Endozoicomonas gorgoniicola: one gene and its partner. The main gene of each other region encodes a partner of the protein of the gene in region 2 in a complex. Links are inferred from orthologs where the notes say so. Each region holds a gene or a part of one and is shown on either strand. Other genes may lie near its edges.

Region 1 (15,174 bases), 4.9 Mb from region 2 along the record:
AATTTACCAGCTTATCGTCATTCCCACGCTGCGCGGGAATGACTGTAGGGTATTTTTAGGAGAGAAGAGTAATGAGTCGCCAGATTTTGTGTCTGCCCGGTGATGGTATTGGACCGGAGATTGTGACGGAAGCATTGAAGGTGCTGGACGCCGTCAAACAACGTTTCAGTCTGGATATTGAGGTCAGCCACGCCCTGGTGGGGGGGGCTGCCATTGATGCGGAAGGCACGCCTCTGCCCGCTGAAACCCTGAAACAGGCAAAGCAGTCCGATGCCATTCTGTTTGGTGCCGTGGGAGGCCCTGACTGGGATGACCTGCCTATGACCAAGCGCCCGGAGAAAGGTTTGCTGGGTTTGCGTTCAGGGCTGGACCTGTTCGCCAATCTGCGGCCAGCCATTCTGTTTCCACAACTGGCAGAGGCTTCCAGTCTGAAGGCCGAGCTGGTGGCGGGGCTGGATATCCTGATTATCCGCGAACTGACCGGCGGTATTTATTTTGGTGAACCTCGTGGTGTCCGTACTCTGGAAAACGGTGAGCGGGAAGGGTATAACACTTACGTTTATCGTGAGTCTGAGATCAAGCGTATTGCTAAGGTAGCGTTTGAAGCAGCGCAGAAGCGTAATGGACGACTCTGTTCGGTTGACAAATCCAATGTTCTGGAAGCGACTGCATTCTGGCGTGAGCTGGTGTCTGGCATGGCCGGTGATTACAGTGATGTTGAACTGAGCCATATGTATGTGGATAACGCCGCTATGCAGCTGGTGCGCGAGCCAAAACAGTTTGACGTGATAGTCACGGGCAATATGTTTGGCGATATCCTCAGCGACTGTGCTGCCATGTTAACGGGTTCTATTGGTATGCTGCCGTCGGCTTCCCTGAATGAAAAGAATCAGGGCATGTATGAACCGGTACACGGCTCTGCGCCTGATATTGCCGGGCAGGGCAAGGCGAATCCACTGGCGCAGATACTCTCTCTGGCGATGCTGCTGCGTTATTCTCTGGGTGAAATAGCGGCTGCAGATGCCATTGAGCAGGCGGTTGGCGATGTGCTGGATCAGGGATTACGTACAGGAGATATTGCGTCAGAAGGCTGTCGTCTGGTCAGTACTGCACAAATGGGTGATGCGGTCGTAAACTGTCTGCAATGAAACTGGGTAATAGTGATTCATGATAATGATTCATGGAGGGTAGTATGAAAAAGGTAGGACTTGTCGGCTGGCGAGGCATGGTAGGCTCTGTTCTGATGGAGCGTATGCGGGAAGAGAACGATTTTGCCAGCATTGACCCGGTGTTTTTTACCACCTCACAACACGGACAGCCCGGCCCTGATATTGGTAAGCCAGTTCAGTCATTGCAGGACGCCTTTTCCATCGACGCTTTGCGGGAGATGGATATTATTATTTCCTGTCAGGGTGGCGACTACACCAGTAAAGTCTTTCAACCTTTGCGTGACAGTGGCTGGGACGGCTACTGGATTGATGCTGCGTCTTCGCTGCGGATGAATGACGACAGTGTTATTGTTCTGGACCCGGTTAACCGCCATGTGGTTGACAAGGCTCTGGAGTCTGGTGTGAAAAACTATATTGGTGGCAACTGCACTGTCAGCCTGATGTTAATGGCGGTGGGCGGACTGTTCCGTGAAGGACTGGTGCGCTGGGTCAGCGCTATGACGTACCAGGCAGCCAGTGGAGCCGGGGCGCGTAACATGCGTGAGCTGATCAGCCAGATGGGCTGCATCCGCGATAATGTTGCTGGTGAACTGGCTGATCCTTCCAGTGCCATTCTGGATATTGACCGAAAAACCTCGGACCTGCTGCGCAGTGGTGATCTGCCCCGGAGTGAATTTGGTGTGCCGCTGGCGGGAAGCCTGATTCCTTATATTGATAAGCAGCTGGACAATGGCCAGAGCCGTGAAGAGTGGAAGGCTCAGTCGGAAACCAACAAAATTCTGGGTTTATACAATGGTGGCATTATTCCTGTAGATGGCGTGTGTGTACGCATTGGTGCCATGCGTTGTCACAGTCAGGCGCTGACTCTGAAACTGAACCGGGATATTCCAATGTCGGATATTCAGAGCATAATTGCTGAGTCAAACGACTGGGTATCGGTTGTACCTAATGACCGTGAAGCGACCATACAACAGCTGACACCTGCAGCTGTGACAGGCAAACTGGACATTCCGGTAGGGCGTTTGCGCAAGCTGAATATGGGTAACAAGTACCTGTCAGCCTTTACAGTGGGCGACCAGCTGTTATGGGGGGCAGCCGAGCCTCTGCGGCGAATGTTAAATATTCTTGTGTGATTCTAAAGGTTTAAATTCAGGAAAGGCTGCTTCTGGCACCAAACAGCCATGAGCGGCTCTTTATGACACTTTATGACAAGAGTGCAGCTCACCTCGAAATATGTATGGCACGACTTTTCTGTTCGCTTCTGATAAATTGCGCGACGACAAGCAAGATGTAATAGAGAGAAAGCATGAACAAACTGTTCGATGTAGTGGTATACGATGCAGGCAGCCTGAATGGTGAAACCCTGCTGGCACTGCTGGATGAACGTGTGTTTCCGGTCGGGAGCCTGTATGCCATTGCTGAAAATCCTGAGCCTGATGCCGCCGTAAGCTTTCAGGAGCAGGATGTTGATGTACTCAAGGCGGAAGGTTTTGACTTTGTCGATGCCGACCTGCTAATTCTGCCAGCGGGCTGTAAAGCGTCTTATGAGCTGGTCAGCAGGGCAACAGAGTCTGGTTGTCTGGTTATTGACGGACGCCCGGGCAGTCAGGCAGGGCCGCTAATGATGCCGGGGATCAATGAGGACCAGCTGGACAGTGCCAGAGAGAATAAAATAGTGGTTGTGCCCTCCAGCCCTGCGGCGCTGATGCTACCTGTCCTTAAGCCACTGGAAGAAGCACTGGGCATTGACTCAGTGAGTGTGACGGTGTGCCAGTCGGTATCGGATCTGGGCAATGACGGGATTAATGAACTGCGCAAACAGACCATTGAGCTGTTAAACGGCAAGCCGGTCTCAGGTGGTCGCATGGCATTTAACCTGTTGCCGCAGGTGGGAGAGCTTGACAGCAACGGTGTGTCTTCTCAGGAACAGTGCATTATTAATGAACTGGTTGAAGGGCTCGGCAGTGAGGATGTGCGGATTAACCCAACCTGCGTCAGGGTTCCTGTGTTTTTCGGTGACAGCCTGTCGATTCAGCTGGAGTTGGATAGGCAGGTCGACGCCGCCGCTGTCAGAGAGCTGCTTTCTGGTGTCCGTGGGGTAGAGCTAACGACAGGGGATGATCATCCAACGGTTGAAACCGTTGCGGGAAATGACAGCATTGTGGTGGGCCGAATCCGTCATCAGACGGCATTTGCCGGACAACTGGCATTGTGGCTGGTGGCAGACCCGGTAAGACGTACAGCCATTAACACCATAGACATGGCAGAAATATTGCTAAAAGACTTTTTAAAATGATAACTTAGCTGTTATCGGTCAAGCTCCCTTATTGTCCTTGTTTGAAAGGGGTACAATAAAGTCAGACTGTGGTTTTTGTCCTGTTTGCCGACGAAAACTACATCTGCAGTAAACAGTCATGAGTATGAAATGCCGTTTTCGTTACCTTCAATGATGAAAATGGCATTGATATTGGCATGGTAAAAGGGGCAGGTGGAGTTCCGGGAAAGAGATTGAGGCTCGTCTGTTGGCTTTCCCGGCAAAAAACAACAAGGATTCATGATGAGACTACAGAAGCTTGTAGTAGCTATGGCTATGACAGGAGCTTTGGGCTCGGGTTTGGCTAATGCACTGGGTTTAGGAGAAGTGACCATGCATTCGTCGCTGAACCAGCCTCTGGATGCTCAAATAGAGCTACTGCAACTCAGGGACCTCACCCGCAACGAAATTCTGCCAAACCTTGCCAGCCGCAGTGATTTTCAAAGGGCTGGTATCGACCGGCCTTTCTCTCTGTCCAGTCTCGATTTTAAAACCAGGATTCGTGAAGATGGTACCGGGTATATTCATGTGACCAGTGCGGATGCCGTCCGTGAACCGTTTCTTAATTTTCTGATGGAAGTACACTGGCCCAGTGGCAGGCTGCTCAGGGAGTATACCCTGTTACTTGATCCTCCCACATTCAGTGAGCAACCGGCGCAGCCTGTTCGTCCTGCGACGACTTTCTCCACAACGAGCCAGCCCTACGCGGCCCGTCCTCCGATCCAGCAGCCCGAACCTTATGTTGAGCCTCACAACAGGCGGACTGATGATTACCTGCCTGCTCCGGAAATGGCTCTGCAACCCGAAATCCGCCCAGTCACTGAGCGATCATCTGGCAGCACCTGGCAGACGACACAGGATGATACGACAACCGGTTCCACAATAAGAAGCTACGAGGTTCAGCCAAACGACAATCTGTGGAGTATTGCCCGGGCTGTCAGGCCATCGGGAGAACTGTCGGTTCAGCAAACCATGATGGCTATTCAGCGCAATAACCCGAATGCCTTTATGCGGAAAAACATCAATGAGCTGAAGAAAGGGCAGGTGCTGCGTATTCCAACTCAGGACGACATATTGTCCATGAGTTACCAGGACTCTGTCGCCGAAGTGGCAAAACAGAATCGTGAGTGGCAGGCCCGCCTCGAACAACTGGATGCCAGTCGTCGTTCAAAAGCCGATTCGACGGGTGATGGAAAAGCGGTTGATGGTCGTTTAACTATTGTAGGCTCAGACAATGCCGCTGTGATGGGTAAGGACCTGGGTGGCGGTGGTAGTAGTAGTGCTGACACCAGCGCTTTGCAGAACGATCTCAGTATAACCCAGGAAAAAATGGATGAACTGAGTCGTGAAAACGATGAACTGAGAAGTCGCCTGAAAGACCTGGATGAGCAGATTGCTACCCTGAAACGGCTGATTACTCTGAAAGATGACCAGATGGCGGCTCTGCAGTCTTCGGGTAATGAACCTGAAGCCAGACCCCAGCCCAAGCCTGCTTCAGAACCGACACCAATGGCTCCACCGAAGGAAGAGGACAGCCTGCTGTTCTGGATTCTGGGTGCCCTGGTTCCCGTTGGTCTGGCCGGTGCATTCCTGGCGTATCGCCGCCGCAAGAAGGCTCAGGATGAAGACGATTTTGATATTGATGATGATGGTTCGAAAGAAATGCCGCTCATGGGCGAGGACCTTTTAGCCGACGACGAAGAACTGCAGCTGGATGAGGCTCTGGAGATTGACGAAGAGGCTCTGATTGATAAAGAGTTTGAAGACGAGCCTGAAGAGACCGTTCAGCAGACTCAGGATGCCCTCAGTGAAGCGGATATTTACATTGCTTATGGTCGTTTTCCGCAGGCTGCTGAGCTGTTGGGTAAGTCGATATCGGCTGAGCCTGAGCGCACAGATTTACGTTTGAAACTGTTAGAAGTTCACGCTGAAGCCAATGACCTGGATAGTTTTAAAGCTGCATTAGCTGAGCTGGAAGCCCTGGGTAATGAAGATGCTAACCGGCAGGCCGACGTATTTAAAGCTCGCTTCCTGACTGATGCCTTCACTCAGGAAGGAGAAGAAGCGGTTGTTAATGACCTGATCGATGTTGATCTGAGTGAAGAGGCTGACAGTGAGCTGGAGACCGAAGCCGAAGAGCTTGGGGATGATCTGGAATTTGACTTCAGTGAAGACGATGAAGGGGATGAAGAGCTGCCCGACCTTGATCTTGAAGATCTGGATCTGGTTGATGAGCCCGATGCTGAAGGAGATGATGATCTGGATCTTGGCTTTGACCCTGACTCAGACTCTGATTCAGACTCTGACTTTAAAGAGGAAAGTGCTGGCGACAGCGCAATTTCGGACAGTATGTCCGATTTCGAAGCAGCGCTGGATGAAGACGATGACCTTGACTTTCTTTCTGACGAAGACGAAGTGTCCACCAAGCTTGACCTGGCAAGGGCTTACATAGATATGGGTGATCAGGAAGGCGCCCGTGAGATTCTGCAGGAAGTGCTGGACAGTGGCAACGATGAACAGAAAGAGGAAGCTCAGACTCTGATTCAGGGGCTGAGCAATTGAACTGACTGTCGGTAAATCCGGTTTGCAAATTGCGGCGTCTGTTATTACATTCGCTGCTTTTGTATTCAAGTAGAGTGTTCATGCCCCGTTTCGCAGCCAGTGTTCAATACGACGGTTCCCACTACCATGGCTGGCAGAGCCTGAAAAGCGGCCTGCCAACAGTTCAGGCGGCTGTTGAAGCTGCCCTCTCTAAAGTGGCTAATCATCCTGTTTCTGTGGTGTGTGCTGGCCGTACCGATGCCGGTGTTCACGGTTCTAACCAGATTATTCATTTTGATTCCGATTCGGTTCGCAGCGAACGTGGCTGGGCTTATGGCTCAAATACCAACCTGCCGGATGATGTGGCGATTAACTGGGTCATGCCCGTTTGTGATGAGTTCCATGCACGCTTTTCAGCACAGTGGCGTCGCTATCGTTACGTGATTTATAACCATCCGATTCGTCCTGCTCACCTGCCCAAAGGTGTGACCTGGAATTATCGGCCCCTGGACGCAGAACGTATGCAGGTCGCAGCGCAGTATCTGGTTGGTGAGCATGATTTTACCTCCTATCGAGCGGTTCAGTGTCAGGCTAAGAATCCGGTTCGTACCATTTCCCGGTTAACGGTTACACGGCATGGCCATCTGATTGTGCTGGACATTCAGGCTAACGCCTTTCTGCACCACATGGTTCGGAATATTGCAGGCGTACTGATGACCATTGGTTCAGGGAAGCATGAACCTGACTGGGCAAAGACCGTTCTGGAAGCAAGAGACAGAACTGAAGGTGGTGTGACTGCGCCACCATTTGGTTTGTACTTTGTGGATGTGGGCTACCCGGAAACATTCGGCCTGCCAGCCAGTGAGCCTAATCCGCATTTTGTTGCGCCTTTGTTGCCCTGGCCGTAAGGCTCACTTCATGAAAGACACTCATGGAAGACAAGGAAGTTCGGTTTCTGCTAATATCGATTTTCTTTACCCATCCGCAGTAAGGCAATGTCTCTGGATACTACTTCCTTAAATAAGCAGACCTCTTTAACCAGGCAAACATCCCTGGCAAAAAAGGTTAGTAAAACCCGAATAAAGGTGTGTGGCATTACCTCGGTTGAGGATGCAGTGGCGGCTGTTGATGCGGGCGCTGATGCGATTGGGCTGGTGTTTTACGAAAAAAGCCCAAGGTTTGTCAGTATAGAACAGGCTCGTGAGATCGCTGCCAGTGTGCCACCGTTTATATCTGTTGTGGGACTGTTTGTTGATGCAGAGGATGAGTTTATACAGGCAGTGCTGGAGCAGGTGCCTCTGACGCTGTTGCAGTTTCATGGGAATGAGCCGGATAGCTGGTGTCAGCGCTGGAACCGGCAGTATATCAAGGCTTTGCGGGTGCGCCCGGAAATGTCTGTGAAACAGGTAGTAGCGAAATACCCCGGTGCCAGTGGAGTATTGCTGGATGCCTATCGTAAAGGGGTGCCGGGTGGGACAGGGGAGTCGTTTGACTGGACTTTAATCCCCGACTCTCTGGAAAAGCCGGTCGTTCTGGCCGGTGGGCTGAGTGCAACCAATGTTGCCGAAGCCATCAAAAAGGTTTCACCGTTTGCAGTCGATGTCAGCAGTGGCGTTGAATTGAAACCCGGAGTGAAAAATCACGACGCTGTCAGGGCCTTTGCCAGGGCTGTTGTGAGAGAGAATGATCAGGCTTCTGGTCAGTGTGAAGCAGGCGAACGCTGAAAGCAGTAGCCGGTAGAAATAGTAGGTAGAAAATGTCGGATCAGAGCAAGTCTCAAAAGACTCTTGATAATGAAGCGTACCAGCAACCGGACGACAGTGGCCACTTCGGTCAGTTCGGTGGTCGCTATGTTGCAGAAACCCTGACCAGTGCTTTGCAGGAGCTGGAGGCAACGTATCGGGAGCTTTGGCGGGATCCGGCATTTCAGAAAGATTTTGACTATGATCTGGCTCACTTTGTTGGTCGCCCGTCGCCTTTGTATCATGCTGAGCGCTGGTCAGAGAAGCTGGGTGGCGCACAGATTTATCTTAAGCGTGAAGACCTGAACCATACCGGTGCCCACAAGATAAACCATGCGGTGGGTCAGGCGCTTCTGGCGAAACATATGGGTAAAACCCGTATCATCGCCGAAACGGGTGCTGGTCAGCACGGGGTGGCGACCGCCACGGTGGCTGCCCGACTGGGACTGGAATGCGTTGTTTATATGGGTGCGAAGGATGTTGAGCGCCAGGCGCTGAACGTGTATCGCATGAAACTCCTGGGCGCAACGGTGGTGCCGGTAACCAGCGGTTCCCAGACTTTGAAAGATGCCATTAATGAAGCGCTCAGGGACTGGGTCGCCCGTCCTGAAGAAACTTTCTATATTCTTGGAACGGTTTGCGGACCTCACCCTTATCCGGAAATGGTGCGTGATTTTCAGAGTATTATTGGCCGGGAAGCTAAACAGCAGTGCCAGAAAATGACAGGCAAGCTGCCAGATGTCCTGGTAGCGTGTGTCGGCGGTGGCTCTAATGCCATGGGACTGTTCTATGAGTTTATCGAGGATCAGAGTGTCAAGATCATCGGTGTTGAAGCGGGAGGCCTTGGCGTTGAGTCTGGTGAACACGCTGCCCGTATGGCGGGTGATCGTAAAGGGGTATTCCAGGGGCAGCGCAGTTTCCTGATGTGCGATGATGACGGGCAGATTACCGAAAGCTATTCTGTCTCAGCCGGTCTGGACTATCCGGGCGTCGGTCCTGAACACAGCTACCTGCGTGAGATTGGACGCGCTGAGTATGTTTATGCCACCGATGATGAGGCACTGGCTGCTTTCCGGGGCCTGACCCGAATGGAAGGCATTATGCCTGCGCTGGAAAGTTCGCACGCCCTGGCTTATGTTGAGAAGCTGGCACCGACTATGAAAAAAGATCAGGTGATCATCGTTAATTTGTCCGGTCGTGGTGATAAAGACATTCATACCGTCGCGGCCATTGACGGGCTGGATGTGGGTCTGCAGGGATAAGGAGCAGTAATAATGAGAATCAAACAGCGTTTTGCCAGACTGCAGGCTGAAAACCGTAAAGCCCTGGTGCCTTATATCACTGCCGGTGACCCGGCGGGTAAAACCGTTGAGATGATGCATGAGCTGGTGAGAAACGGAGCCGATGTGATTGAGCTGGGTTTCCCGTTTTCGGACCCGGTAGCCGATGGGCCGGTTATTGCGAAGGCGCATCTGCGGGCATTATCACACGGTGTTACATTGAATGACGTTTTTTCAATGGTAAGTCACTTCCGGGAGACCGATAATGAGACCCCGGTGGTGCTGATGGGCTACCTTAACCCCATTGAAATAATGGGTTATGAGGTGTTCGCTGAGAGCGCATCGAAAGCCGGTGTGGATGGTGTACTGGTCGTTGACCTGCCGCCAGAGTTTGCTGATGCTCTGGTTGCGCAGATCAGGCCAAAAGGCATTGATATGATCAACCTGATTACACCGACCACATCGGATGAACGAATCAAGAAAATCTGTTCAGTGGCTTCAGGCTTTATTTACTACGTATCACTGAAAGGTGTGACGGGGTCTGCCAGACTGGATGTTACCAGTGTGCAGCAGCGTGTGGCGCATATTAAGCAGTTTACTGATATGCCTGTGGGTGTTGGCTTTGGTATCCGGGACGGAGAGTCGGCTGCAGCCATCAGTCAGGCGGCAGATGCTGTGATCGTGGGTACGGTGTTGGTTTCCGAGCTGGCGAAGTTTGACCAGGAAGGTGGAACCTGTTTGCAGCGTGTAGGTACTCAGGTGTCTGAGATGCGTATTGCCATGGATAACCGCTGACAGAGTGGACATTAAGCAGCAGGTGTTACCTGCTGTCGAGAGTGTGACTGCCAGGACCGGCAGCCACACTTTCAGAAAAACAGACAGGAAGCATTAATGAGTAATTGGTTGGTCGACAAGCTGATTCCTTCACTGTCGCGTTCTTCCAGTGAGAAACGCAGCAGTAACGTGCCTGAAGGGTTGTGGCGAAAATGTGTAAAGTGCGACTCCGTACTTTATCGTCCTGAGCTGGAGCGTAACCTGGATGTTTGCCCCAAGTGTTCGCACCATATGCGCATATCTGCCCGCAAACGTCTGGATTACTTTCTGGATAAAGAAAACCGTGAAGAGCTGTTTGCAGATATTGAACCTGTCGACAAGCTGAAATTCCGCGACTCTAAAAAATACAAAGACCGTTTGCATTCTGCACAGAAGGCCACCGGTGAAAAAGATGCGCTGGTTGTGTTCAAGGGTGAGCTTGAGAGTTTGCCGATTGTAGCCTGTGCTTTTGAGTTTGCCTTTATGGGTGGCTCCATGGGGTCTGTTGTCGGTGAAAAGTTTGCCCGGGCTGCAGAACTGTCTCTGGAACTGCGCATTCCCCTGGTGTGCTTTTCTGCCAGTGGCGGGGCGCGTATGCAGGAAGCTCTGTTCTCCCTGATGCAGATGGCAAAAACCAGTGCTGCCCTTGAACGCATGCGTCAGAAAAGTGTTCCTTACTTTTCGGTGATGACAGACCCGGTATACGGTGGGGTGTCGGCTTCACTGGCGATGCTTGGTGATTTGAATATTGCTGAACCAACTGCACTGATTGGCTTTGCCGGTCCCCGTGTTATTGAACAGACCGTTCGTGAAAAACTGCCTGAGGGGTTTCAGCGCAGTGAGTTCCTGCTGGAGCATGGCGCTATTGATATGATCGTTGAGCGTTGTGAAATGCGCGCAACCATTGCCCGACTCTATCGGAAAATGAGTGGCATTACATTAGCACCAGAGGCTGACAGTGCCTTTGATGAAGAGGCTCCGGGCGATATTGATGTCCCGCAGTAAAGAAGAAACAGTGAATTGATCCGTTACGCAGGTTGGTAGCAGCATAAACGCTATGCTCTCACCAACCTTCAAAACGACCTGTAACTTTCCCTCAAATTGACATTAATACTATGGACTTTAATCGTCTTGTTGGTTTGCGAACACACCCTTCATGGCGTCTGCTGCAGGCAGACAGCGCACCACTGATCATAAGTTTCTTATACCAATCCTTTATTCTCACCAATAAGCGATCAATAGCGGCAGAAACCCTGGCGACTCAGCTGGACGATTACCTGCACCATTTGCGTGAGACCACCGGAGAGAACCGCTTTCCCAGAAAAGGGCGTGATTACCTGAATGACTGGGCATCTGGAGAGCAGGGCTACCTGCGAAAATACTACCCCGCCGCCGGTATGGGTGATGAGCCGCTGTTTGATTTGACGCCATCGACAGAGAAAGTCATAGAGTGGATTAACACCTTTGAGCAGAAGCAGTTTGTGGGTACAGAGTCCCGGCTGTTAACGGTATTCCGTTTATTAAGTGAGGTGGCCAGAGACACCGAGACTGATCCCCAACAGCGCATTGACCGGCTGGAACGGGAAAAAGCCAAACTGGAGCAGGAAATTGCCAGTCTGAAAAGTGGTCACATGGTGCCTCATGATCCAACGCGGGTGAAAGAAAAGTTCCTGCAGGCAGAAGACACCGCAAGGCAGTTGTTGTCTGATTTCAGGCAGGTAGAGGAAAATTTCAGACACCTGGATCGTGGTGTAAGGGAGCGTATTACCACAGCCAGCAGCGGTAAAGGGAAAATGCTGGATGATATTTTCTCGGAGCAGGATGCCATTACTGAATCGGACCAGGGGCGAAGCTTTAAAGCGTTCTGGTCATGGCTGATGTCTCGTGCCAGTCAGGATGAATTACAGACGACACTGGAAAAAGTTCTTGCACTGCCGGAAATTCAGAGCCTGCAACACGATGAGCTGCTGTCCAGAATCCGTTTTCGGTTGCTGGAAGCCGGAGAGAAAGTTAACAGCACCTGCGCCCAGCTGGTTGAGCAGTTGCGACGCTATCTTGATGATCAGGCATGGTTGGAAAACCGTCGTATAATGGAGATTGTCAGAGAGATTGAACAAAGTGCCGTAACAGTGCGACAAAGCCCGCCACCGGATAAATTGTTTACGACCCTGTCACTTAATAAGCCTGCGATGGAGATGCCCATGTCAAGAGGGTTGTTCCGGCCTGCGACCCGCCCTGTGATCAGTGAAACGCCTGAAGAAGGTGAAGCTGATTTTGATACTACGGCTTTATACACTCAGCACTATGTGGATGAAAGAGCGTTGCTGGCCCGTATCCGTTTTGCCTTGCAGTCACGACAGCAGATCAGCCTTGCAGAGCTGGTAAAGCTGCACCCTGTGGAGAAAGGGTTAAGCGAAGTCGTCGCCTATCTGCACATTGCCTCAGAGTCTGACCATGCGTTAGTCCATTCTGACAGCAGTGAAGAGATCATCTGGCACGATGCACAGGGGCGTCAAAAAGAAGCAGTAATGCCTGTTGTTATTTTCACACGTTAAAGGTAGAAGGCTGAACTAAAAGTGAATACGAACACGCAAAGCGAGCATTCAGCATCGGACGACCCGGCGCTGGGTACGGTGGTGGTTAATCTGATGAAAGGTGTTGTCTACCGGGATCTTAATCCTGATGTCTGGCAGCAGCTTGAAGAGCTTCATGCCAGGGTGATTGACTATGTGGCGGTCATGGGGCTGAACCTGATTGTTGATGAGGCGGAGGGGTATGCTTATTTGAAACAGGTCAGCGATGAAGAACGCTCTGTCCCTAAGCTGATCGCACGCCGACCTCTGAGTTTCCCGATCAGCCTGCTGTGTGTGCTGTTGCGCAAAAAAATGGTAGAGCAGGATGCGGGTGGTGGCGAGGCTCGACTGATTTTAACCCGTGAGCAGATTGTGGAAATGATGCGGGTTTTTCTGCCAGATCGTGCTAATGAGGCACGGCTCTTTGACCAGATTGATACTTATATTAATAAAGTGTCTGAATTCGGTTTTCTGAAAAAGCTCAACACCAACCCACCTGCCTGGGAAGTGCGCCGTATCATCAAGGCACTGGTCGATGCAGACTGGTTGGCAGACTTCAATGAAAAGTTAAAGGTATATCGGGATCATGCAGAATCAGTCGCTTGATTTTTCATCGGACCAGTCCCGGGCAGGGTTTCGTCTGCAGGGTCTGGAAGTTCTGAACTGGGGAACCTTCCATAAGAAAATATGGACTGCAAAACCCGATGGCAACAACAGCCTGTTAACCGGTGATATTGGCTCAGGCAAATCGACGCTGGTGGACGCCATGACCACCTTGTTAGTACCCAGCCAGAAAATTACCTACAACAAGGCGGCAGGAGCAGAGACCCGCGAGCGTAACATGACGTCTTATGTGAGGGGTTATTTTAAAAGTGCAAAAGACGACGATACGTTGTCTGCCAAAGCGGTCGCCCTGCGAGACCATAACAGCTACAGCGTACTGTTGGCCCGGTTTGTTAATGAAGGCTTTGACCAGACTATAACACTGGCTCAGGTGTTCTGGAGCAGGGACAATAATAACTCCCCGGAACGCTTTTTTATTGTGGCCCGTAAACCACTGTCCATTAATCAACACTTCAGCAACTTTGGCAGTGATATTGCTGATCTGAAGAAAAAGCTGAAGCGGGTTGAGCATGTAAAAGTCTTTGACAGTTTTTCACAGTACCAGGCCGAGTTCCGTCGTCAGATGGGTATCGAGAACGATCAGGCCATGGATTTGCTCTATCAGACCGTGTCAATGAAGTCTGTGGGTAATCTGACGGACTTTGTCCGCAGTCATATGCTGGAAAGCACCGATGTCGAGGACAAGGTAGAAGAACTTAGTCGTCAGTTTGATAATCTGAACCGGGCTCATGAAGCAGTTTTAAAAGCCCGGCAGCAGATTGAACTGCTACAGCCAATGGTGGACGACTGCCAGCGATATGAAGAGCTGGAAGCTGCGATACAGTCCTTCAAACAGTGCCGGGACGCGCTCTACGGTTATTTTGCCGAAAAAAAAATAACGTTGCTTGACCAACGGATTCAGCGCCGGGAGCAGGATCAGAAAAAGCTTGAGAGCCGCTTGAATGAAGTGCTGCTTTCTCTGGAAGACCTTCGGGCCAGCTTGCGGGAAACAGAACGTTCCATCGAGCAGAATGGCGGTCAGCGACTGTCAGAATTGAAAACCGAAATAGAACGGTTGAGCCGGGAAAAGGATCGTCTGGTCAAAAGCAGCGATGACTATCTGGCTTTGTGTCGCTATCTGGATATGCCGGAACCTAAAGACGACAATGTTTTTTTTGCGAATCGTGAAGAAGCGGCAGAAAGTCAGGATCGTCTGGAGAAACAGCAGGCTGAATTACAGAATGAGCAGGTGGAGCAGGCGGTCGGTTTAAAACAGTTGCGGGATGAGCATAAGACTTTAAGCAGTGAAATCGACTCTCTGAAAGGGCGTAAATCCAATATACCCAGCCGAAATCTGTCTATTCGCGACACCCTGTGCAGCACCCTTGGTTTATCAGAAGACGTATTGCCCTTTGCCGGTGAACTGCTTCAGGTGCGGGAAGAAGATAAGCAGTGGGAGGGTGCGATAGAGCGGTTGTTGCATAACTTTGCACTGAGCCTGCTGGTGCCTGAAGAGCATTATGACGCTGTGGCTCACTATGTAAACCGGACTCACCTTAAAGGGCGACTGGTGTATTACCGTGTCCGTACACCGGCAAAGCACCCCCACACTTCAGTGGATAAACGTTCTCTCAGCCGAAAGGTATCCATAAAAACAGACAGTGGCTTTTACAGTTGGCTGGAGTATGAACTGCTGCAGCGATTTGATTACATTTGCTGCGATAGCCTGGACGAATTCCGCAAGGAGTCCCGATGCATAACGGCCACCGGGCAGATAAAAAGCAGTGGCAGTCGTCACGAAAAAGACGACCGGTATCGTATTGATGACCGGTCACGATTTGTACTGGGCTGGAGTAACCGGGAAAAGATACTGGCGCTTGAAACAAGTCGCAGCGTGTTGGAAAAAGGCATTCAGGTAGCTGCCCGTGAGCAGAGTGAATTTACCCGAAAGCTTAAAAAGCTCGGTGATAGTCAGGTCAAGCTGAAACTGTTATTAAATTTTCAGTCCTTTGGTGATATTAACTGGCAGCCGCTGGCTTTGAGCATTCAATCCCTGGAAGTGGAGAAAAAAGAACTGGAAGCCGGTTCGGATATTCTCAAAACCCTGCGTGAACGGCTGGTGAACACTGAGGCACAAGT
Region 2 (16,158 bases):
TGTCACCGCCATCTGGGAAGGGCGGCAGGCGGCAGAAGGCATTCTGGATTTTCTGGATGTTTGAATAATAAACAGCCAACAGCCAACAGCCCGAAGCTAAGGAGTAAAAATGACAAAATTAAAAAATGATCGTCTCTTAAAAGCTCTGTTGCGGGAGCCGGTGGATGTCACGCCGGTGTGGATGATGCGGCAGGCCGGGCGCTACCTGCCTGAATACCGGGCTTTGAGGAAAGAGGCGGGTGATTTTATGTCGCTGTGCCAGAATCCGCAGTTTGCCTGTGAAGTCACGTTGCAGCCGCTGGAACGATTTCCTCTGGATGCGGCGATTCTGTTCTCTGATATCCTGACCATTCCCGATGCTATGGGGCTTGGGCTTTATTTTGAAACCGGTGAAGGACCAAAGTTTAAAAAGCCGGTAAGAACATCAGCCGATATTGACCAGTTAAGTGTTCCTGATCCGGAAAAAGACCTTGGCTATGTGATGGACGCAGTACGAGTGATTCGTCGGGAGTTAAACGGGCGAGTCCCGCTGATCGGTTTTTCCGGCAGCCCGTGGACATTGGCCACCTATATGGTCGAGGGTAGTAGCAGCAAAGACTTCCGTCGCATAAAAGCCATGATGTACGACCAGCCTCAGGCGTTGCACCAGTTGTTAAGAGTGCTGGCTGATTCCGTCACGGCCTATCTGAACGCCCAGATAAAAGCCGGAGCCCAGGCGGTTCAGGTTTTTGATACCTGGGGTGGTGTTTTGTCTCCGGACTGTTACCGGGAGTTTTCCCTGAACTACATGCAGAAGATTGTTTCCGGACTGGTCAGAGAAAACGAAGGTCGCAGGGTGCCGGTCATTCTTTTCACCAAAAATGGCGGGCAGTGGCTGGAATGGATGGCAGAAACCGGAACGGATGCTCTTGGACTGGATTGGACAACGTCTATTGATGATGCCCGTAGCAGGGTGGGTGACAAGGTAGCCTTGCAGGGCAATATGGACCCTTCTGTGTTGTACGCTTCTGCCCCGCGCATACGACAGGAGGTGGGTAATATTCTGCAACGTTTTGGTTCAGGTTCCGGACATGTCTTTAATCTTGGACATGGTATTCATCAGTTTGTGGAGCCGGAAAAAGCAGCGGTATTTGTTCATGCGGTGCATGAGTTATCTCAGCATTACCACTGACTAAGCTGGTTCTGCGATTTTTTTTGGGCAGGTCGCTTTGTTTTGTTTAACTGAACAGCGCCTGCCCCGGAGATTTAACAGTCCGACAGGCTCCGGAGAATAAGCACTGGAGGGATCTGGCTCCATGGTGACGGTTTATCACGATGGAGCCTTGTTGAATCAAAGAAGCTGTTAGCCGGTTCTCATCCGGTCATTCCGATAAAGTAACAGGGCTGACCTGATACCAATTTATGCTTCTTCCCTGACAATCGCACGGTAGCCTATATCTGTTCGGTTATAAACGTCATTCCACTGTACTTTTGCAACGCCTTCGTAAGCGGCCTTTTGCGCCGTTCCGGCAGACTCGCCAAGCGCCGTCACACAAAGTACCCTGCCACCATTGGTCAGTACGTCTTTGCCTTCCAGCTGGGTACCTGCGTGGAATACCTTACAGTTGTCATTGTTGGCATCGTCAATACCTGTGATCAGGTCGCCTTTACGGTAATTGGCAGGGTATCCGCCAGCTGCCATGACAACGCCCAGGGCAGTGCGGGAGTCCCACTGAGGCTGCACGGAATCCAGTTCGCCTCTGGCTCCGGCAAGGCACAACTGAGCAAGGCTGGATTGTAAACGCATCATAATTGGCTGGGTTTCCGGATCACCAAAACGACAGTTGTATTCTAGTACCTTAGGTGTCCCTTCAGCGTCAATCATCAGGCCAGCGTACAGGAAACCTTTGTATACATAGCCTTCTGCCGCCATGCCTTCCACGGTCGGAATAATGACTTCTTTCATGGCACGGTCATGAATGGCCTGTGTGACCACCGGAGCGGGTGAGTAAGCCCCCATGCCGCCGGTGTTTGGACCCTGGTCGCCGTTGTCACGGGCTTTATGGTCCTGACTGGTAGCCATAGGCAGAATATTTTTGCCGTCGACCATGACGATAAAGCTGGCTTCTTCGCCGGTCAGAAATTCTTCGATCACCACCCGGTGTCCTGCCTCTCCAAAGGCATTGCCAGCCAGCATATCGTCGATAGCAGTAAAGGCTTCTTCTTCTGTTTGTGCCAGAATAACGCCTTTACCGGCTGCAAGACCGTCTGCCTTAACAACAATCGGAGCGCCCTTCTCACGCACATAAGCTTTGGCGGGTTCGATGCTGGTAAAGTTCTGGTAGTCAGCGGTTGGAATCTTATGGCGGGCAAGAAAGTCTTTGGTAAACGCTTTGGAACCTTCAAGCTGGGCAGCCGCCTGTGTCGGGCCAAAGATGTTAAGGCTTTCTGCCTCAAAACGATCAACAATACCTGCCACCAGAGGGGCTTCGGGTCCAACGATGGTCAGGTCAATGGCTTCTTCTTTGGCAAAAGCAACCAGCCTGTCCAGCTCCAGAACGCCGATACTGACATTGGTCATACCGGGCTCAAGATGGGTTCCGGCATTGCCGGGAGCCACAAAAACCTGTTGTACGTTTTGATCCTGGGCCACCTTCCATGCCAGAGCATGTTCGCGGCCGCCGTTTCCGATGATCAGCACTTTCATGATTTGCCTGTCCTTCAGGTGCCTGGGGTATAGAATCCACCACGAAGAGTGGGGTGGATTTGTTATTGTCGCTCTTCAGTGAAGCTCTTCAGTGAAGAAAGTGTCGAACGCCAGTGAAGACCATGGCGATGTCGGCTTCGTTCGCCGCATCAATCACTTCTTGGTCTCGCATGGAGCCACCGGGTTGAATCACTGCAGTAATACCGGCTTTGGCTGCTGCGTCAATGCCATCACGGAACGGGAAGAAGGCATCAGATGCCATGACCGATCCGGGTACTTCCAGATTCTCGTCCGCTGCTTTTATGCCCGCAATTCTGGCACTGTATACACGACTCATCTGACCAGCGCCGACACCAATGGTCTGGCTGTTCTTAGCGTAAACGATGGCATTGGATTTAACGAACTTACCGACTTTCCAGGCAAACAGCAGGTCTTTCAGCTCGGCTTCGGTGGGAGCGCGGTCGGTTACGACTTTCATGTTGGCGTGGGTAGTAACGAACTGGTCGCAATCCTGAACCAGCAGGCCACCGTTAACACGCTTGAAGTCGAGGAACGGGGCTGGCTTTTCTGGGAAAGAGCCGCAGTTCAGCAGGCGTACATTCTTCTTTTGCACAACAATGTTTCTGGCGGTTTCATCAATCGCAGGAGCGATAATCACTTCAACAAACTGACGGTCGATGATGGCTTGAGCGGTGTCAGCATCCAGCGTACGGTTGAAGGCGATGATGCCTCCGAAAGCCGAGGTTGGGTCGGTGGCGTAAGCCTGGTTGTAGGCATCCAGAGTAGTTTCAGCAATGGCTACACCACAAGGGTTAGCGTGTTTGACGATCACGCAGGCTGGTTTTTCAAAGGTTTTAACGCATTCCAGGGCAGCATCAGTGTCAGCAATGTTGTTGTAGGACAGTGCTTTACCCTGAATCTGCTGAGCGGAGGCAATGGTTCCGGCAGGTGCGTTCTTTTCAACATAAAATGCCGCTTTCTGGTGAGGGTTCTCACCATAACGCATGTCTTGGGCTTTATGAAACTGGGTGTTGAACGTGCGAGGGAAATGGGCGTCTGTATCGTTGTCACTCTTGCTGAAAGGGTTGACAAGCTTACCCAGGTGGTTGGCAATGGCACCGTCGTAGTGGGCAGTGTGTTCAAAGGCCTTGACTGCCAGATCGAAACGGGTAGCGGCAGAAACAGCATTGTTGCTGTTATCCATTTCTTCCAGAACCCGGTTATAGTCACTGGTATTAACGACGATGACAGTGTCACGGTGGTTTTTGGCTGCAGAGCGCACCATGGTTGGGCCGCCGATATCGATGTTTTCGATGGCCATTGGCAGATCGCAGTCGTCTCGGGCGATAGTCTGCTCGAACGGATAAAGATTGACGACTACGAGGTCAATCGGGTTGATGCCATGTTCTGCCATCACCGCTTCGTCCTGACCACTGCGTCCCAGGATGCCGCCGTGAACTTTCGGGTGCAGGGTTTTAACACGGCCATCCATCATTTCAGGAAAACCGGTGTAACTGGAGATATCAATAGCAGGGATGTTGTTTTCAACCAGCAGCTTATAGGTGCCGCCGGTGGAGAGAATTTCTACAGAACGCTGATGCAGCGCGCTGGCAAATTCTATAATACCGGATTTATCAGAAACGCTGATAAGGGCTCGACGAATAGGAGATACAGGGGAATCGACTGCCATCTTTCCTTTCTCTGAAATAGCCGCATGATGCGACTAAAGGTTAGTATTGCCTGTTAAGCTGGCAGATTTTAGCTGGAACTTCTTCTTTTTGCAGCAACTATGTAGAATATTCGTTCAAAAAAATTGAAAAAACAAAAAAGGCGACTAAAAAGCCGCCTTTCAAAATAACGTTGCCGTTTATTACAGCAAACCGTACTGTTTCAGTTTCTTGCGCAGAGTGCCACGGTTCAGACCCAGCAGGATTGCTGCTTTTGTCTGGTTACCTTTTACGTAAGCCATTACGGTTTCCAGCAGAGGTGCTTCAACCTCGGACAGAACCATTTCGTATACGTCGGTCACTTCCTGACCGTCCAGGTGTGCGAAGTAATTGTTCATGGCTTTCTCAACGCTGTCACGCAGAGTCTGGCTTTCGCTCTCGACTTTGCCGACCAGATGATGAGCGCCTGCATTTCGGTCTTCTACAAACACTTGTGTGGCTGTCATGCTGCTATATCCTTTCCTTTACCCCTATCCTGAGCCGCGCTCTCCAGCGAGGTCTCTGAATGTCTGGTTGTGTTGGTTTCTAAAAAGCTCTGAAAATACTCCAGTATGCAGTTTTGTTGGGTTTCTGCAGATTCCAGGCTGTTGAATTGTTTCTTCAGCCCGGAACCTGATGGCTTAGCCTGCAAGTACCAGCCAACGTGTTTTCTGGCGATGCGTACGCCCTGGTGTTCTCCGTAGAACTCATAAAGGGCGCTGAGGTGTCCGAGCAGGATTTGCTGTACTTCTTCCGCAGCAGGCTCAGGCAGTTTTTCACCCTGTTTCAGGTAGTGGTTGATTTCCCTGAAAATCCAGGGTCTTCCCTGAGCTGCCCTGCCTACCATCACGGCATCGGCGCCGGTTAACTCAAACACCTGCTTCGCTTTTTCCGGTGTTGTTATGTCGCCATTGGCAATCACCGGTATGTCTATAGCCTCACAAACGGTGCGGATAGTGTCGTACTCGGCCTCGCCTTTATACATACACTGTCGGGTTCTTCCATGTATGGAAAGCGCCTGTATGCCAGAATCCTGTGCCATTCGGGCAATATCCAGAGCATTTTTCTGCTCCGGACTCCAGCCGGTCCTGATTTTCAGGGTAACTGGAATATCGACTGCCGCTACCACCGTCTGCAGTATCTGCCTGACCAGTTCCGGTTCTTTCATCAGAGCGGAGCCAGAGGCTTTATTGCATACTTTTTTGGCCGGGCATCCCATATTGATGTCTATGATCTGCGCCCCCCGCTCCTGGTTAGCCCTGGCTGCTTCCGCCATCTGGACGGGTTCGCTGCCGGCTATCTGCACAGAACGTGGTTCGTGTTCACCGCTGTGGTCCATACGCAGCCTGGACTTTCGGGTATTCCAGAGTTTCGAGTTGCTGGTAACCATTTCGGATACCGCCATGCCAGCCCCCATGTCCAGACACAGCTGGCGGAATGGGCGATCCGTTACTCCTGCCATAGGTGCCAGAATAACGGGGTTCTCGATGGTGTATGGGCCAATCTTCAACAAAGGAATGCCTCTGACTACGAAAAACAACGAACAATCTTTCCATGATACTCTGTACAAAAAATGTACGAAAGTGGGAGGGTACGAAATCCCTCAGTCAGTCAGCCGCTTCAGTTGCCTGACCATGAGAAAATGCATAAAAGGCATATTTCAAAGGTGAATTTAATCACCTGTGGAGACAACTAAAGATAAATACTCTTTCACTTCGGTGTTTATATAGTGACTTATCTGGTAGAAACCTCAAGCCATTGTCATTGAAATCTGACCAATTCTTGATCTAAATCAAGTGCTTAATGGTTTTAATATTAAGTATCTGTCAGTATTTTTCGCGTGATATGTAGGCGTTTTCCAGTTATTTACAGTGTTTTTCTCTTAAAGGTGAGGCGGTAGTTTACTGCGTCCGGACCAGGGTCAAGGAGTTCAAGGCTTAGGCGAATCGCCTGATTGGCAGGCATTTCTCTGGTACCTGCCAGTTCTCCGCCAAGATACTCTTTTGGGCTAAAGGTCCGGCTGGCAACGGGCTGGTCGTGGAGATTGGAAAATGTCAGTGACAGTTTTGGCCAGGGTTGGGGGTGGTTGGCTTTATTGATGATAACGGCGTCAACGATCATCATTTCGCTGATATCAGGATGAATGCGAACCAGCAGTTGGGAACTCTGGATTTCGTCGATATCGACAACGGGTGGCAGAGTGCAGTTCACTGTTTTGCACAGCCATTGGTACCAAGGGCGAAGTGGCGGGTCCAGTGACAGTTCATTTTTGTTGAACCATAGGTACTGAACAACGAGAGCCAGGCAGGCAAAGAAGGCGGTGATGTATTCAAACATTCGTTTTCTGCTGGCTTTTGGCCGGCGTGGTCGTTTCTCCTGACGAATGTCTACCTGCTCTTTATCCAGACCGTTGAGTAATGAGTTTAAGGGCTGGCTGTTACCGCTTTGACTGTTTTTGGCGGACGAAACAAGAGTGGATGCCGTCATCGTTTTTTCAGACAGTTTCTGCTCTGGAGACAGGGGTTCTGAAGGGGCAGTGCCTGCCTGCTGTTGTTCTGAATGGCTTAGGGTTGTTTCTGGTGAGTCGATGCCTGCGTTAAAGACATGAAGACAGGAGCCGCAGCGAACAGAGCCACCGGCGGCGCGAAGCTGGGCCTGTGTGACACGAAACGTTGTCTGGCATTTGGGGCAGCGGGTTGTGTTAACCCTTGAGGGCGTCATTTAGCGTATCAATTCCAGAGTAATAAACAGTTACTCATGGAATTAGAGCAAAGAGCCGGTGGCGAGTCCAGTGCAGCACTAGCGCTGCACTGGCAGTGAACAGGTTAGCGGCGGGTGCCTGTGACCAGAATCCAGTCATCATTGTGAACGACAGGCTCCAGGTCAAACCATTCGGAGTAAGTGGCAACGATACTATCGGTTTGTTCAGACAAAATACCTGACAGGGCGATTTTGCCACCAGGCTCCAGATACTCAGCCAGGGTGTGGGCCAGTTGTACAAGGGGGCCGGCAAGAATGTTAGCGAGGACTATATCTACTTTTTCCTGTGGTGCTTTTTCCGGCAGGAATACCTGCAGTTTTTCCGGGGCAATCCTGTTCCGTTCGGCATTGTCGATGGTGGCAGTCAGAGCCTGAGGATCCAGGTCAACACCGGTGACACGTCTGGCTCCCAGCAACAGGGCGGCAATGGCGAGAATACCGGAGCCGCAACCATAGTCGACAATGCTTTTCTCACACAGGTCACCCTGCTTTTCCAGCCATTCAAGGCACAGCGCTGTTGTTGGGTGAGTACCGGTTCCAAAGGCCAGGCCAGGGTCCAGCATCAGATTGACAGCGTCGGGTTCTGGTACTTCTTTCCAGCTGGGGCAAACCCAGAGACGGGTACCAAACTGCATGGGGACAAAATGAGTCATCCATTCACGCTCCCAGTCCTTGTCTTCCACAATTTCAATTTTGTGGTTTGGGAATGGTTCGCGCAGGTACTGGTTTTTGAGAATGTTGATCACTTCATCCATATCGGTGTGAGCGTCAAACAGGCCAATGACGACAGTATGGTGCCAGAGTGGGGTGCTGCCTGGCTCTGGCTCAAACAGGGGCTGGTCTTTTCCGTCCTGCAGGGTAACGGCGCTGGCTCCGGCTTCAAGCAGCAGATCTTCCAGTTCTGCGGCGTGATCGGAATTGGTATCAAGTCTGATTTGTATCCAGGGCATGAGAAGAGAACTTGTAAAAAAGAGAAGAAAGGCAGAACAGGGATTCTGCAGAAAACGGGGGTAATTCTAGCAGGGTTGGCTTCAGGTCTGCACGAAAGACTTATACCCAGAGCGAACCCATCATTGAATCTCTGTGAATAAGTCTTTCGTACTCAGAACTGGCGAATCAGTCGTCTGCCAGTTTCTTTTCCAGATAGTGAATATTGACACCACCTTTCTGGAAGTTGTTGTCGCGTACCAGCGCCTGATGCAGCGGAATGTTAGTTCGAATGCCTTCAATCACGGCTTCGTCGAGTGCATTCTGCATCCTTTTCAGGGCGGTCTCGCGATCCGGTCCAAAGGTGATCAGTTTGGCAATCAGCGAATCGTAGTAAGGTGGTACGGTATAGCCGTTATACAGGTGAGAGTCCACGCGAACACCATTGCCGCCAGGCGCATGGAACTGGGTTACTTTGCCGGGAGAGGGCATGAAGGTGATCGGGTCTTCTGCATTAATCCGGCATTCAAAGGCATGGCCTTGCAGCACAATGTCGTCCTGGGTAACGCTCAGGGGATGTCCACTGGCGATGCGGAGCTGTTCTTTGACAATATCGACACCAGAGATCAACTCGGTGACGGGATGCTCAACCTGAACACGGGTATTCATTTCAATAAAATAAAAGTGGCCGTCTTCATACAGAAACTCAAACGTGCCTGCGCCTCTGTAGCCGATCTCAATACAGGCGCGGGTGCAGGCGGCTGCAACCGTTGCCCGGGCATCTTCGTCGATGTAGGGAGCGGGCGCTTCTTCGATCACCTTCTGGTGGCGACGCTGCAGGGAGCAGTCACGGTCGCCCAGGTGGATTGCGCCACCCTGACCGTCAGCTAACACCTGAAACTCAACGTGACGAGGGTTCTGCAGGAATTTTTCCAGATAAACCGTATCGTTATTGAAAGCCGCCTTGGCTTCGGATTTGGTGAGGCTGATGCCGTTCAGTAGTTCGGATTCTTCATTAACCACACGCATGCCGCGACCACCACCGCCACCGGATGCTTTGATAATAACGGGATAACCAATGCGACGGGCGATAGCAAGGGTGCGCTCGGTGTCGCTGGTCAGAGGACCATCGGAACCGGGAACGGTGGGTACGCCCGCTTCCTTCATGGCGGCGATAGCGGAAACCTTGTCCCCCATCAGGCGAATAACATCAGCGGATGGACCGATAAATGTGAAACCGCTGCGATCCACCTGTTCGGCAAAATCAGCGTTTTCAGACAGGAAGCCGTAACCGGGGTGAATAGCGGTGGCATCCGTCACTTCGGCAGCGCTGATGATCGCCGGAATATTCAGGTAGCTTTCGACCGGGCTGTTTGGGCCAATGCACACTGACTCGTCAGCCAGGTGGACATGCATCAGGTCTTCATCGGCTTTGGAGTGGACTGCAACGGTTTTAACACCCAGCTCTTTACAGGCTCGCAGTACCCTCAGGGCGATTTCACCCCGGTTGGCAATAACGATTTTATCCAGCATGGCATTACTCTCAGGAAATCGTGAATAATGGCTGGTCGTATTCAACGGCCTGGCCGTTTTCAACCAGAATGGCTTCAATAGTACCGGACTTGTCGGCTTTGATCTGGTTCATCATCTTCATGGCTTCGACGATGCACAGAACATCACCTTCCTTGATGTGCTGACCTACCTCCACAAACGCTGGTGAGCTGGGGGAAGGTGCTGTGTAGAAAGTGCCTACCATGGGCGATGTAATCTGGTGACCGTTTGGCTGAGGCGCTGCCGGGGCAACGGTTTCGGTCGCTGGTGCTGCCGCTGTGGCGGGTGCAGGTGCTACTGTAGCTACCGGAGCCGGCTGGGCAAAATAGCTGGCAGCCGGAGCGTTCTGGGAGTAGCGGCTGATGCGGACGGACTCTTCCCCTTCATTAATTTCCAGCTCATCAATCCCGGATTCTTCCAGCAGCTCAATGAGCTTTTTTACTTTTCTGATGTCCATGGTTCAATCTCAAATTCTGTTTGGCAGCCTGTGCCAAGGGTTGAAAGGGGTACGAGTTGGACGGGATATGCCCGGTCGAAAGCTCGAATTCATTTTTCTTGTTTGTCTTACTGTCGGGTTACGTGATCAAGAGCGTAGCTCAGAGCCAGCTCATAACCTTTGGGCCCCAGTCCGGCAATAACGCCCTCGGCGATATCGCTGAAATAGGAATGATGACGGAAAGGTTCACGGCGGTGGATGTTGGAGAGATGCACTTCAACAAAGGGGATGGATACACCCAGAATGGCATCTCGGATAGCAACACTTGTATGGGTATAGGCAGCCGGATTGATGATGATAAAATCAACACCCTTTTCACCGGCCTGATGAATACGCTCAATCAGCTCGTGCTCGGCGTTACTCTGAAAGGTTTCCAGCTGATGCCCCTGGCTGTCTGCCAGTGTGACCAGGTTCTGGTTAATTTGTTGCAAAGTCGTTGCGCCATAAACCCCCGGCTCACGCTTCCCGAGCAGGTTAAGGTTTGGGCCGTTGAGTACAAGTATGCTTGCCATGTATTCCTCTCACAATCGCATTGCATTGTGCCGTAATGTTATAAAATCGTCCAGTTCGTGCTTGTTACGGTACGTTAATGACAGTTACGAAGCATTTCAGCTAATTTGTTGCATAAGTTTTTCTCAGTCATCTTTTTTGGTTTGTTACTGACCGGATAACAGGGTTTTCAGCTTGCTGGCCAGAGTAGGAGCCTGTATTTCCCCAAGTGTCCTGATTTGACTCATTTCCTGTCCTGAAGGGTCAAAGAACAGCAGTGCAGGAGGGCCAAACAGCTGGTAGTCGTTCAACCAGGCCTGATGGTGCCGGGTGTTATCAGTGATATCCAGCTTGAGCAGTTGCAGTTGTTCAAGCAGAGGCCGGACATCCGGGTCAGGAAAAACGGTACGCTCTATCACTTTGCAGGACAGGCACCAGTCGGCGTACACATCAACCATAACGGGTTGTTTCGCAAGAGCTGCCTGCTGTAATAGATTGTCAAGTTCTGTAACTGAATGGGTTTTGGTAAAGATTAAACGGTTGTTCGCAGAACGGGTCTCAGGACTGATTGTAGAAGCGAGGTCTGTTAAAACGGGTGCAGCCAGTGGTTGTAAAGGGTCTGTGTTGCCTTTGGCTGCTCCCACTATGAGGCTGCCGCCATAAACCAGAAGAATGATTCCCAGGGCCTGGCTGGCTATTGCCCGACCTTTTTTCGGTTGAGTGCTTATGGCTCCGAGTCTGGTCCCGGCCCCAATAAGCAGACTTCCCCACAGTAAAAGAGTGGTGGGGCCTGGGATAACCCGCTCCAGCATCCAGATCGCAACCGCAAGAAGCAGAAAACCGAAGAATGTTTTGACGGAATCCATCCATTGTCCGGCCTTTGGCAGCAGGTGGCGTCCACCGATACCGATTAACAGCAGCGGCAGTCCCATGCCCAGTCCAAGGGCAAACAGGGATAGCCCTCCCAGCAGGGCATCCCCTGTTGTTCCTATGTAGATCAGGGCTCCGGCCAGGGGCGCGGAGACACAGGGTGATACAACGAGGGCTGACAGAACCCCCATTATCATGGCTCCGGACAGTTTGCCCTGCGACTGGCCAGAGTTACCCAGTTTATTGCGTAGTTTTTCAGGCAGTTGTAATTCATAAAGCCCAAACATGCTCAGGGCGAGCAGGACGAACAGCGCTGCGAAGGGGCCAATCAGCCAGGGAGACTGCAGTTTTGCCTGAAGATTGAGGCTGGCGCCAAAGAGCCCCATCAGGGTGCCAGCTATGGCAAACGTCAGTGACATACTAAGGATGTAAGCCAGTGTCAGACTGATGATTTTTGGACGCGAAGCCGTTGAGTTACCCACCAGAATACTGGATAGAATAGGCACCATTGGCAGTACGCAGGGGGTGAATGTCAAGCCAATGCCTGCCAGCAGGAATAGCAGTAGTGAAGCGACAAGGCTTTTTTCTGAAATGGTGGATTCATAGCTACTTGAATAGCTGTCAGAAGCGGCAGCAGATGTTGAATCCGACGAGAGGATGGTGCTGACGGGAACAAATGAATCATCAGAGGCGGCCAGTGCCAGAGTTTTTGTATGGGGGGGATAGCAGAGACCCGCTTCGGCACAGCCCTGAAAGCGAACATCAATTTCCGGTATGTCCTGAGAGCTGCTGACAGGCAACTGTATGGTTATATTCTGGTCAAAGACTTCCAGCAGCTCTCCGAAGTTTTCGTCAAACTTCTCTTTACCTGATGGATAAACGGGTTCGCCCAGTGTTGTTTCAGAATGCCGGGCAGTAAAGCTGAACCGTTTTTTATAAAGGTAATGACCGGGAGTGACTGCAAAATGAATCAGTGCCTGACTGTCGCGGATTTCGCCGGACAGCTGAAAAGCTTCTTCAACAGGGATGAAGGTTTGCTGCCCTGATGGTGACGAACTGATTAACCCCTGTAACCCTTCAGCACGTAACAGTTGGCTAAATAGAAACAGGCTCAGGAACAGAAACATTCCTGTAACAGCACTGCTTTTTATTAAGGCTGTGGATGATTTACCGGACATTATGTATGGCTTTTTTTTGGTTCTGGTATTGGTTCTGGTGTCCCTGATTGTGGAAGTTAATATCCGGCTTGCAAGTTAGCCTGCAAACCGGAATACATCAACCCTGTTATTAATCAGCCTTTGTAATTGGCAGCAGAGTGTTTGATGACCTCAAAGGCTGCGTCCCGGCCTTTCCAGCCATCAATTTTAACCCACTTGCCGGGTTCGAGGTCTTTGTAATTTTCGAAGAAGTGCTCGATTTGCTGTAACAGCAGGGGAGGCAGATCGGTGTATTCCTGAACGCCCTGATAAAGTGGAGTTAGTTTGTCGTGTGGGACGGCAATCAATTTTTCGTCCTGGCCGCTTTCATCCGACATATTCAGCATGCCTACCGCGCGACAGCGAATCACAGAACCCGGAACAACCGGATAAGGTGTTATGACCAGAACATCCAGCGGATCGCCATCGTCAGCCAGGGTTTGTGGAATATAGCCATAGTTGGCCGGATAAAACATCGGGGTAGCCATAAAGCGGTCTATCATGAGGGCATCAATATCTTTGTCAATCTCGTACTTGATGGGTGAGGCGTTGGCCGGAATTTCAATGGCAACGTAGATATCTTCTGGAAGGCTTTTGCCTGCTGGAATGTTTGTGTAACTCATATAGTAAATCTTTTTCAGGCTTTTTATAGGCTAGTTAAAAACCCATATTATAATGCGGATTTGCGCAATAGTCTTTGTTATTCCATCCATTGGAGCAGATAACGGCTGACCAGAGTCAGTAACAGGTTGAGACCATTGGCAAACAGTATCAGTACAACGATCCCCGACATCATTTGTTCGACCAGAGCCAGATGCCCTGCATTCATAAGGTAAAAGCCTACTCCGGATGATGATCCCAGCATTTCAGCAGCCGTTAACAGAATGATGCCAATGGTGGTGGACAGGCGAATGCCCGTCAGAATATTAGGTAAAGCGGCTGGCAACAGTATATGACGAATCGTCTGGTAACGAGGCAGTTGCAATGCTTTACCCAGCTCTATCCATTTGTATTCAACATGATCCAGTGAGTTCCAGGTGTAGATGGCTGTGGGCAGTGCAACCCCCAGTGCGATCATGGCAAAGCGGCTGCTCTCGCCAGTTCCCAGCCACATAACCAATAGAGGCAGCAGGGCAATTTTAGGCACTGCAAACAGGCTGGAAATCCAGGGTGAGAGTACTGAGCGGGTCATTGTAGAGAGATGTATCGCCAGACCAGCCAGCAGTCCACAGATAATACCGAAGGATGCACTGGTCAGAAGGCGAATGATAGATACCTGTATATGTTGAAGAAGCTCACCATGCAGCGTTTCTTCAAGCAATGTTGTTCCAATGACAAGGGGGGAAGGTAGGAAGTTGGTGTTAATTATGCCGGTGTCGCAGCCAGTCTGCCAAAGGAGAATAATGGCTGCTGTCGCTAACAGGCTCAGTAGTGATGAATAACCTCGTGCTTTTGTTGAAGAGTTCATTGCTGCAAGGTGTCCAGAATGCTGAGAATATCGACTTTAATGCTGGCGACCTTTTTTGATTGGTAGAAATTTTGCCAGTCTGTTGGCAGCCCTGGTATTTCCACCGAATACTGAACGGATGTTGGAGTGTTGCCCAGAATGAGAATTCGATCACTCAGAAACAGGGCTTCGTCAATGTTATGGGTAACCAGAACCATTGAGACAGGGTTGGTTTGGCGCAGCTGGTGCAGCTCAACAATGAGTGCCTGCCGGGTGAAATGATCAACCGCTGCGAAGGGTTCATCAAGAAGCAGCAAGTCCGGCTGGTTTATCAGAGCCCGTGCCAGGGCAACACGTTGTCGCATACCTCCTGATAAGGTGTGTGGATATTGATTGCTGACTTCGGGGATTTGAAGCTTTTTAAACAGGCAGGTGATTTGTTCTGTTTGGGCAGAACCGGTTAATGACCGCCGGGCAAGGGCAAGCCGGACATTGTCCATACAGGTTTTCCAGGGCAGCAGGCGGTCGTCCTGAAAGAGGATGGATGATTGACCATTGATATGGATACTGCCGTCATCAGGTGTCAAAAGCTGATGAATCAGGCGCAGTAATGTTGACTTTCCACAGCCTGACTGGCCCAGAATGGCCAGGGACTCAGACTTTTTCAGTGCAAAGTTTACATTGGCAAGAATCAGTTGGGTTGAGTAAGCAAACCCAAGATCAGAGGCTTCAATGCAGTTTTCCATTGCTAACCGGGGTTTCATCAGGGTTGTTCAGCAGACTTAATGCCAGCATATCGTTCAGATTGTAGTTTTTTTTCACCAAGCCCTGTTGCTGGTACCAGTTCAGGTTTTCCTGCATGGATGGAATGTCGGGTTGAGCGTTTCTATCAATATAGACAACCGCTTTTGGAAGTAGCTTTTCTGGAAGTCTGGGAGTCAGGTACTGGTTGATCTGGGTTAACAGAGCCTGTTTTGCGTGATCATCATTGCCAGTAATAAGGGTGTCAAAATAGTCCTGGCTGGCTTTTTTATAAGCACTTAAAAAACGCGATATTTTGTCGGGTTGTTTTTTTAGAGCGCCTGGGGAGGTGAAGACAACGCCCATTTGTCCGGGGTTGTAGTCTGATACTCTGCCGATTATATGCGCTTTGTTTTCACTTGATAGTTTAAAGGCGACATGTGACATCATAATGATGCTGTCCACCTGACAGGAAACCAGGGCGCTGATCATGGCCGGAACAGTTTGCAGCCGTATCAGGCGACTGTTTTCCAGTGTTTTTCCCTGACTTTGTGCCATTGCGCCATACCAGCGATGAAAGGTTGAACCGGTCTGGGTGATGCCCATTCTATGGTCAATGGTCATTTTCGGAGAGGTTAAGCCTTTTTCAAAGGCTGAATTGCAAGCCAGATAAGTGGCTCCGGGCCAACCTTTTTTTTCCTGATACTGACCAGCGATAATTTTCAGCTCACCCTTGCCTGCGAGGTTATAAAAACCGGCAGTGAGTGCGGTTACGCCAATATCGGCTTCTCCGGATGCGACGGCAAGGGCTACGTTCTGTGCGGCTCCAGCGTGTATAAAGTTAACATCGAGATTTTGTTCCGAGAAGTAGCCTCTTTCTTTTGCAATGAAAACAGCGGCAGAGGAAAAAAACGGCAGTAATGAGACATTCAGGGAGTCTCGATGTGTTACAGGTGCAGCCAGTAACTGGAATGAGGCCAGCAGGCCCAACCACAGGACGTGAAACATATTCATGACGCTGTCAGCCTTTTTATTCTGATTATTGAAATTAAATTCCGGCAGCTAAAGGCCCGGCTCATAGTAAGAGCCTGCATCGGCAATTATCAGTTGGGGAGTAAAGCAGCTGAGCAGGCAATTATCAAAAAATATCCGGAAACAAATAAACTAGACTTTATCAAATATACGAAAAGGATCTTTGGAATAAGCTTTTTATGGCATACCCACCAGATGGATCGGGTCGAACAGGTAGCCCGATTGGCGGTTCTTTGGAGCCGGAAATACCACAGCCC

The links.
Region 1: the proteins of accB (region 2) and accD are in contact, whole or in part, in a solved structure (PDB 8UXZ), measured with the Escherichia coli proteins. The link is inferred for Endozoicomonas gorgoniicola from one-to-one orthologs.

What each region holds. Positions count from the first base shown.
Region 1 is NZ_JAPFCC010000001.1:1,255,769-1,270,942, forward strand. Bases 9,041-11,900 are described here. They hold accD (acetyl-CoA carboxylase, carboxyltransferase subunit beta), read left to right. Parts: upstream 9,041-9,937; coding sequence 9,938-10,864; downstream 10,865-11,900. Other genes in these bases: trpA (tryptophan synthase subunit alpha), read left to right, coding at 9,041-9,841; NX722_RS05885 (DUF3375 domain-containing protein), read left to right, coding at 10,975-11,900. In the rest of the region: leuB (3-isopropylmalate dehydrogenase), read left to right, coding at 72-1,148; asd (aspartate-semialdehyde dehydrogenase), read left to right, coding at 1,193-2,302; NX722_RS05850 (Asd/ArgC dimerization domain-containing protein), read left to right, coding at 2,476-3,465; NX722_RS05855 (FimV/HubP family polar landmark protein), read left to right, coding at 3,724-6,045; tRNA pseudouridine(38-40) synthase TruA, read left to right, coding at 6,126-6,932; NX722_RS05865 (phosphoribosylanthranilate isomerase), read left to right, coding at 7,020-7,748; trpB (tryptophan synthase subunit beta), read left to right, coding at 7,781-9,028; more of trpA, read left to right, coding at 9,038-9,040; more of NX722_RS05885, read left to right, coding at 11,901-12,414; NX722_RS05890 (DUF4194 domain-containing protein), read left to right, coding at 12,436-13,038; NX722_RS05895 (ATP-binding protein), read left to right, coding at 13,019-15,174.
Region 2 is NZ_JAPFCC010000001.1:6,129,125-6,145,282, forward strand. What follows is about bases 8,356-11,052. They hold accB (acetyl-CoA carboxylase biotin carboxyl carrier protein), read right to left. Parts: upstream 10,088-11,052; coding sequence 9,623-10,087; downstream 8,356-9,622. Other genes in these bases: accC (acetyl-CoA carboxylase biotin carboxylase subunit), read right to left, coding at 8,356-9,612; aroQ (type II 3-dehydroquinate dehydratase), read right to left, coding at 10,195-10,638; dsbD (protein-disulfide reductase DsbD), read right to left, coding at 10,783-11,052. Also shown: NX722_RS27545 (FAD-dependent oxidoreductase), read left to right, coding at 1-64; hemE (uroporphyrinogen decarboxylase), read left to right, coding at 110-1,171; purD (phosphoribosylamine--glycine ligase), read right to left, coding at 1,400-2,686; purH (bifunctional phosphoribosylaminoimidazolecarboxamide formyltransferase/IMP cyclohydrolase), read right to left, coding at 2,775-4,376; DNA-binding transcriptional regulator Fis, read right to left, coding at 4,557-4,859; tRNA dihydrouridine synthase DusB, read right to left, coding at 4,856-5,905; NX722_RS27575 (DUF3426 domain-containing protein), read right to left, coding at 6,259-7,113; prmA (50S ribosomal protein L11 methyltransferase), read right to left, coding at 7,218-8,102; more of accC, read right to left, coding at 8,269-8,355; more of dsbD, read right to left, coding at 11,053-12,663; ppa (inorganic diphosphatase), read right to left, coding at 12,777-13,304; NX722_RS27610 (ABC transporter permease), read right to left, coding at 13,382-14,149; NX722_RS27615 (ABC transporter ATP-binding protein), read right to left, coding at 14,146-14,874; NX722_RS27620 (ABC transporter substrate-binding protein), read right to left, coding at 14,858-15,883; NX722_RS27625 (hypothetical protein), read left to right, coding at 16,081-16,158. UniProt on the Escherichia coli protein: This protein is a component of the acetyl coenzyme A carboxylase complex; first, biotin carboxylase catalyzes the carboxylation of the carrier protein and then the transcarboxylase transfers the carboxyl group to form malonyl-CoA.